DNA from 2 places in the Providencia sp. UF-183 genome. Region 1 is predicted to be linked to the other one. Evidence: predicted binding sites of a transcription regulator. Region 1 holds the regulator's gene; the other holds the start of a gene.
The links. The regulator Fur, encoded in region 1, represses iron uptake genes when iron is present. The targets are predictions, from matches to a motif close to ATAATAATGAGAACNACTATCAA.

Region 1 (4,221 bases):
TGGATGGTGAAGGTGATCATGTTCATTTATTGATTAATTATCCGCCAAAATTGGCGAGATCTAATCTGGTTAACAGCCTTAAAGGGGTATCGAGTCGATTACTTCGACGGGATCGCCCTGATATAGCACAACGTTATTACTACAAAGGAGTTTTGTGGACACCCAGTTATTTTGCTGGGAGTTGTGGGGGCGCACCAATATCCATTATCCGCCAGTACATTGAGTAACAGCAAACACCTAGTTAGTTTAAAACCCGCGCCTTATATCCTCGTCCTGAAGGACGAGGTTTTACGGCTCACTGGATAAGTGTTCAAAAAAGCATCACCTACATAGCAAGGGGTGCTTTTTTCTTAAAACCGCGCTTTTTTTCGCCAATCAAACCTATTCCCTCGCCTTGCAGCTATAGCACTAGGGGATTAGCTAGGGTATCATGGCGCGCTGAATTATTGGCACACCCTTTTAGCAGTTATAGACATGGCAAAAGAACAAACTGATCGTACTACTCTGGATTTGTTCGCTGAGGAACGAAGGCCTGGGCGACCTAAGACAAGCCCACTATCACGGGATGAACAATTAAGGATCAACAAACGCAATCAATTAAAACGCGATAAAGTGAATGGATTGCGCCGAGTTGAACTTAAACTAAACGAAGAAGCTGTTGCTGTACTGAATCAGTTAGCTGAAGAAAAAAATATAAGCCGTAGTGAATTAATAGAAGAAATTTTGATGTCACAACTTCAACAAGTTGATGAGACAATACTCAAGTAACGCTATCTTAGTAAATCACACAAATTTGACAGACTTATAAAAGTTTTTTCGCCAGAATAAGGCATAAAATTCTATTTATTTTCGTTCTAAATGAGTTCTAGAAGTTGAGACACTCCTTCTTTCTCTCTTAGAAAAACAAGAGGTTAATCAGTTTATGGCAGTCATCGGTATTTTCTTCGGAAGTGATACAGGTAACACAGAAAATATTGCCAAAATGATCCAAGAAAGATTAGGCAAAGACGTAGCAGAAGTTCATGACATTGCAAAATGCAGCAAAGAAGACATTGAAGCTTTTGACATTCTACTTCTTGGTATTCCAACTTGGTACTACGGCGAAGCACAATGTGATTGGGATGACTTTTTCCCAACATTAGAAGAAATTGATTTTGAAGGTAAACTCGTCGCTCTCTTTGGCTGTGGAGACCAAGAAGACTATGCAGAATACTTCTGTGATGCGATGGGGACTATTCGCGATATCATCGAACCAAGAGGTGCGGTGATTGTTGGGCACTGGCCAACCGAAGGCTACCACTTCGAAGTTTCAAAAGGTATGGCAGATGACAACCACTTTATCGGATTAGCGATTGATGAAGATCGCCAACCGGAGTTAACAGATGAACGAGTGGATGCATGGGTCAAACAAATCTCTGAAGAGATGTCATTAGCTGAAATTCTTGGCTAGTCGATTAAAAACAAGCGTTACTCTTGGCCGAATTCCTTTCCGCTCAAAATGCACCATCGCGGAACGGTCATTCGGTCTAAAATAATCGATTAAATATCCTAATTGGATAGACTTATAAGAGATTATCAAAATAATGAGACAATGCATGGTTTCTATTTTTATTTTCCATGCCTATAATTGTAAATCAGTTTAGAAGACAACTGGATTTATGTTAAAAATGTCTCATTATTGTTAAATTTATGATTTAAGATACAGGACAAACCCGCATGACAGACAACAATAAAGCATTGAAAAATGCTGGACTCAAAGTCACTCTTCCAAGACTTAAGATTTTGGAAGTACTTCAGGAGCCTGAGTGCCACCACGTCAGTGCGGAAGATCTCTATAAAAAGCTGATTGATATGGGCGAAGAGATCGGGCTAGCGACTGTATACCGTGTATTGAACCAGTTTGATGATGCAGGTATCGTTACGCGCCATAATTTCGAGGGTGGAAAATCCGTATTCGAATTAACTCAGCAGCATCACCATGACCACTTAATTTGCTTAGATTGTGGTAAAGTGATTGAGTTTACTGATGAATCGATTGAAACTCGCCAAAAAAATATCGCCGCACGTCACGGTATTAAGCTGTCTAACCACAGTTTGTACTTATATGGCCACTGCGCTGATGGTGATTGCCGCGATAACGCTGACGCACACGAAGCAAAAGAGTAATAAATTAATCACCATCATATTTTGATGGTGACCCATTCTTCAAAAGCCTGATAACCACCATTATCGGGCTTTTTTTATTGTATCCATCCACCGATAAATTAAGCATTCTCAGTGAGAATATCCATAATTTCTTTCATTTACTTTATATTTATCACTAAAATATGTCGTTAAGGTGAAATATTGAAGTGTTCTATAATAAGTTGCAATTCACTTCAAATCCTTTATATTGTTTGACGGATGAACACACCTTCTCTATTTGAGAATATTTACAATGATATCATAGTGATGCATAACGTTATCTAAAATATACCTTGCATCTTTTTTTCATATCACTGTCATATAGTTTATCTAATTAACGTCTAAAATAAGTTCAGTATATTGCTATATAGTTTTACTTTTTTTAATTTAACAAACAATTTAAGTGTAATAAAAAAGTTAAATTACAACTATATGATGTAATTTGTATATTTTTAGCTAGACTTATTTGGATTGTTCTCGTACTTCGTAAGAGATTAACTGATGAAAAAAACATATCTTTTTATTAATACTAGTTTTTTCTTCTGGTTTCTTACTTTAATAGGATGGTTTTTTCGTCATACAGCCATCACCTTATTTTCATTTGTATTATCAATTCTGTTCTTGATCTTATACTTCAATCAAAAAAAGGTAAGTAAAATGTTCACCAAAAGACAAAACAAACAAACCCCTGAAGAAACCCCTACCATTCGTGAACCTGAAATTACTTCTAAGATAGAAGAACACGTTACGATATCAACGCCAACCCTTAGTGAAGAAAAATCGAATACGATAATTTCGAGGGATGTGATGTTTGAAGGTAATATTACCTCTAATGAGCAGGTCCACATTTATGGCAAAGTCGTTGGTAACATTACAGGAAAAGATAATACCGTTAAAGTTATGCTAAATGGCCAAGTGACGGGTAATATTATTTGTAAAGAGTTGATTATTAATGGTCGAGTTGAAGGTGAATGCACCTCTGAATCCATTAGCATTGAAAATAACGGCGAAGTCCATGGAACGATTCACTACAGCAGTTTATCGATTAAAAAAGGTGGCATCCTTTCTGGACAAGCTAAAGTCAAAAATAGTGTTACTCATACAGATAAAGTCACGCAATTAAAAGATAAAGTAAAACATGATGTACCTATCATCAATAATGAAGGTGATAAAGGAATTGCTTCGTTATAAAAATTTGTTTTTCTGCACTAGGATAATGACTAAATAATAAAAATAAGGTGAATGTAATCCACCTTATTTTTAATTTTCAAACTCGCAATATAAGTATATTTTCTTATTTTATTAGGCCATTTGAAACTACGTATATATGCTATGTGTGTTTTAGTCGGTTACCATCATACTTATTTCAATGGTAACCACTATTTATTTAATTCATTAAAAAACCGTAAATGGCATCATCACCATAAACTTAATATCTTTTTCATCTTGGAAGATATTTCCATAACCACCACCATAGCTAGGAATATCGGTATGGTTATCATATTTGGTAAAGTGTAATTTAAAGAGCGTATCTTTTGCTCGACCAGTTTGAACGGTATATAGAATATCAAAGTTCCATGCACTTTCTTTTAAACGCACATCTTGGGCATATTGGGTATTTGTGCTTGGCTTTGCATCCCAACCATAAATATAGGATGTACCCACTTTCCAGCCTGCGAGATCCCAATTTTTAAGGTCGTACATCACACCTGCATATAATGCTTTTTCATTGTTGGCGTTCCAGTCTGAACGACCATCCCACCAAATATCCATACGCCCATTGGATGTCGCCCAGCCCGGCGTCATGCGTTGCAAGAAGTAGCCTTGATTACCTTCCGCTTTAACATAGGTTCCCTCAACTTTAAAATCAAACTGTTCATAGGTATAGCCTAATGTCATCGCTTGCAACCATGCTAAGCCATCATAAACGTCATTGACACCGCCATCAGAAACTTTATCTTTAGAACCATAAAATTGATATGAGAGACGCAAATCGCGTTCAGCAACAGGCACGGCATACGAAACTTTAGCAAAATA
Region 2 (4,221 bases), on a different contig from region 1:
TGTTTTTGTGAAATCGATACGGCTTCGGTGTTGATACCTTCTTGTTGCCAGCTATCAAGCATTTGTTGGCTGAATGGGTCTTCCCCTAAACCAGTGATATAACGCGTTGTAACACCGTGTTTTTGGGTTAAACGAGACAGATACAGCGCAGTGTTTAGCGTGTCCCCACCGAAGGCTTGCTTATATAGCCCCCCTGATTTTTGCAATTCAACCATGCACTCGCCAATGACGGCAACTTGCGGATGTGTACTCATATTTATCACCTGCACGATTACGACTGTGTTATCGATTACTGACTTGATGAGGCTATTAAAACGCATTTAGTGCAGAACTTCAATAAAAATGAAACGCTGTTTTAAAAATAATGAATCGCTGTTCTTGTTTTTGTGAGGCTCGACAATTATGCTATGCCGTATCACGTGGTTTTAATTGGCTTTATGATATTATCGCGGCCAATCTAATAGGATGAAGAAAACAACATGGATAAGACGACTCAAACTGATGCCGTATCCGCGGTGGTGAAAGTATTTAGTATTCTCAGTGCGTTAGGGGAGCAAAAAGAGATTGGTGTTTCCGAGCTATCTCAGCGCCTATTAATGTCAAAGGCCACCACCTTTCGTTTTTTGCAAACCATGAAACAATTGGGCTACGTGGAACAAGAAGGCGAGGCTGATAAGTACTCACTTACACTGAAGCTGTTTGAGCTCGGTGCAAAGTCCCTTGAATACGTGGATTTAATTGAAATCGCAGATAAGGAAATGCGCCATATTGGGCAAATGACCCATGAAGCGGTGCATTTAGGGGCATTAGATGACGATGCCATTATTTATATCCATAAAATTGACTCCAGTTATAACCTGCGTATGTATTCGCGGGTAGGGCGCCGTAACCCACTGTATTGCACTGCAATTGGTAAAATTTTATTGGCTTGGCAAGATGAAGAAACTATCCGCTTGGCCCTGAAAGATGAGTCTTTTACCAAAAAAACCGATACAACCATTTTAAGCGTTGATGATTTGCTGGTGGAGTTAGCCGCGGTGCGTGAGCACCATTATGCACAAGATAGAGAAGAGCAAGAGTTAGGCCTGCGTTGTATTGCGGTTCCTGTTTATGACCGTTTGGGTCATGTGGTGGCAGGGTTATCTATTTCGTTCCCAACCATTCGTTTTGATGAACAGCAACTTGATCATTATGTACAGTTATTAAAGGCATCAGGCCGCCGTATTTCAGAAAAAATGGGATATCATCACTATCCTGAATAATATTTGCAGGAGCAGGGGGATATTGGAATGTTATTCACGAGTTTCCACCTGCATTTGAAAAGCAGATTAATATTTCAAGAAATCGCCATTTGGCATATCCAGACTGTATCAATCAATTGATTTAATAATTTATGTTAATTATCTATTTGAATAATAAGGTTATCATAAATTAAATTTTAATTATTTCTATTCGGTACTACTGTTGTGCGTATAATGTAAACTTATCGACACAGTAGGATATCTTTATGTTTAAAAAGGCTATTTTTATTATCTTTCTTAGTTTCACTTCTTGCGGCTTTGCCAGCGACTTTACCTTTAAAGAGAAATCACCCGTTGATCGCCAGTTTGATAAAGACTACCAAGGGGTTAAAAAATTACAGGCAGAACAGAAGTTTGTCTTTGATCCCAAAAAGAAACTTTCGCCAGAAGAACAAAGTTATCAAGCTTTACTTGAGCAGCGTGACGCTGACGAAAATGCCTTGTTTAAGCATTTCAATGTCTGCGATGTCAACCCAACGGGAGCAGGGTGCCCAAATTCGACACCGTGGATGACCGATCGCCAACAAATGAAAAAAATGTTGGAACAAGCTCAGCGATATAATTAATGTTTTAATCATTGATAGTTTAATGATTGGGGTGAGTAAAGCCTCCCTTGGATGATTGAAAAGTTGATTATGTTTTCACTCAGTGACGCCCTTTTTGTTTTTTACATTTCATTTAATTCCCCAAGCGACGATGCATTAAGCATGTCGCTTTTTTATGCCTAAATAATTCGCAACGTAATAAACAATAGTGATATTGATGATAATGCAAATGATATTCATTATGATCTTGATCATTATTATCATTGGTGTATATTCCAAGTCCTGCTTGTATTCATAGGGGAAATAGGCTCGTAACCATTCAATAAATAAGGTTTTTATGTTGGCCTTGCTGAAGGCGTAACAGGTAAACCCACCATTACATTCACGAATTCCAGTATGGCAGCAGGGGTATTTATCAATCTGCCAGACGGGGTTTTATCGTCTTAATAAAATAATCATTAATTAATGAAGGCATTACTTAAATGATATTTCAAAATAAAAAAATAATTAGCTTACTTGTTATTTGTTCATCAAGTGCGGCATTTGCGGATGAAACTCAAACTACACCTCAAAAAGATAAGCTGCTGGTTACTGCCAGTAAAATAAAATCGAATGGCAAACAAATTGATACTAAAGATGTTTCAACTGTTCGGGGAACAACCAACTCAGACATATTTGCGAATGAAAGTTCATTACAGGTTAATAATGCTCGAAATGAAGCTGGGGCATTAGATATTGGTATTCGTGGTTTGCAAGGCAATGGGCGAGTACCGATTATTATTGATGGCAGTTTGCAATCAACCAATACGTGGCGCGGCTACCAAGGCAGTACGGATAGAACCTACATTGATATGGATTTGGTGGATACCATCAATATTGAAAAGGGGGCCTCAATGAGTAAATTCTCTGGTGGCGCTATCGGGGGAACGGTTAAATTAAAAACGCTATCCGCGAACAGTATTATTCCTCAAGGTGACCAATTTGGTTTTTTATTTAAAGGGAATATTTACAATAATAACCGCCGCCCATCAGTGGCATCAGACAATAAAAATGAATCGCAGTATCGTTTGTCGGATGGGGTTAAAAATTCACACTTTAATAATGGTTCAGTGACGGCAGGTATGGCGTATCGAAATGAAAAATTTGATGTGTTGATTGCCCATAGCGATAGAAAACAAGGGAACTTTTTTGCAGGGAAAAATGGCTATCATAAATACGCCTCTACCGATGCACCGATAAAACCAGGGCAAGAAGTGGTGAATACCAGCTATGAAAGCCAATCAACATTGTTAAAAACCAATATCTACCTTAACCCTTATTCAAGTATTGAATTAAATTATCGACGTCATGAACAAAAAGCAGGGGAAGTTTTAGCTGCTTATTGGTACCAATCTGATGGAAAAATGCCACAGTGGTCACTGGGAACGGCAGATATTGATACCGCATCATTGAATTATTCCTATAAACCAGACTCACTGTGGGTGGACATGAATTTGGGTTTATGGTGGACGAAAGGTAAATTTAAGCAACGTAATGGTACGACAGATGATGTCACTGCACATTATGGCAACCAATATCAGCACCGTTATACAGATGAACGGATGGGTTTTAACTTAGAAAACACCTCTGAATTGGCAAATTACCCTATCAATGTGACTTACGGCGTGGAATTTATGGAGCAAAAAACGAAGCCGTTAACCAAAACGTATCAACCAATATGGACACCAGAAGGGACAATTCAGGGGGACGAGTTGGACCCTGTAACGCGCAATGCCAAAGGTAAAAACACGTCTGCATTTACCAATATGGAGTATAAAGGCGAGTGGGTCAGTACATTAGCGGGTTGGCGTATTCACTCTTTTGATGTTGATGACCATGTATTAGGGAAAAGTATCAGTTATGGCCCGAAAAATGATTTTATGGGTGAAGTGCGTTTCCATGTGACTGATGAGTTAGATGTATACACTAAGTATTCAGACAGTTATCGCGAGCCAAGCCTATTTGAAACCACCGTTTCTGGGCAAACCTATTCTTATACGCCAGATGTGCCACTCAAACCTGAGCATGCTAAATCATTTGAGGTCGGAATAGATTTTGAAAAAAATAACCTTATTTTTGATGAGGATACCGCTCGATTGCGGGTAGGGTACTTTAATAATGATATCAAAGGGTATCTTTCCCAAGGTGTTAACCCAACGGGGGTCTATTCCCCTTATGTTGTGATGAAAAACTACGATAGCTTCAAGCTTTCAGGTTATGAAATTGAAGCGAAGTATGACTCTCATTATGCCTTTGGTTCTTTAGATGCCACCTTCTATAACAACTCAGAACTTTGTTCTCGTGATGAAATGGAATTAGGTAACTTACCATCAGCG

Region 2: the regulator Fur is predicted to act here: its motif matches at 2,064-2,086, upstream of AC4IFT_RS12560 (TonB-dependent receptor domain-containing protein).

What each region holds. Positions count from the first base shown of each region.
Region 1 is NZ_JBSICD010000008.1:190,201-194,421, reverse strand. It holds gene tnpA (IS200/IS605 family transposase) at 1-227, shown strand, start outside; gene ybfE (LexA regulated protein) at 475-768, shown strand; gene fldA (flavodoxin FldA) at 923-1,450, shown strand; gene fur (ferric iron uptake transcriptional regulator) at 1,717-2,166, shown strand; gene AC4IFT_RS10090 (bactofilin family protein) at 2,842-3,375, shown strand; gene chiP (chitoporin ChiP) at 3,580-4,221, opposite strand, start outside.
Region 2 is NZ_JBSICD010000012.1:38,560-42,780, reverse strand. It holds gene kdgK (2-dehydro-3-deoxygluconokinase) at 1-254, opposite strand, end outside; gene kdgR (DNA-binding transcriptional regulator KdgR) at 480-1,262, shown strand; gene AC4IFT_RS12565 (hypothetical protein) at 1,508-1,867, shown strand; gene AC4IFT_RS12560 (TonB-dependent receptor domain-containing protein) at 2,329-4,221, shown strand, end outside.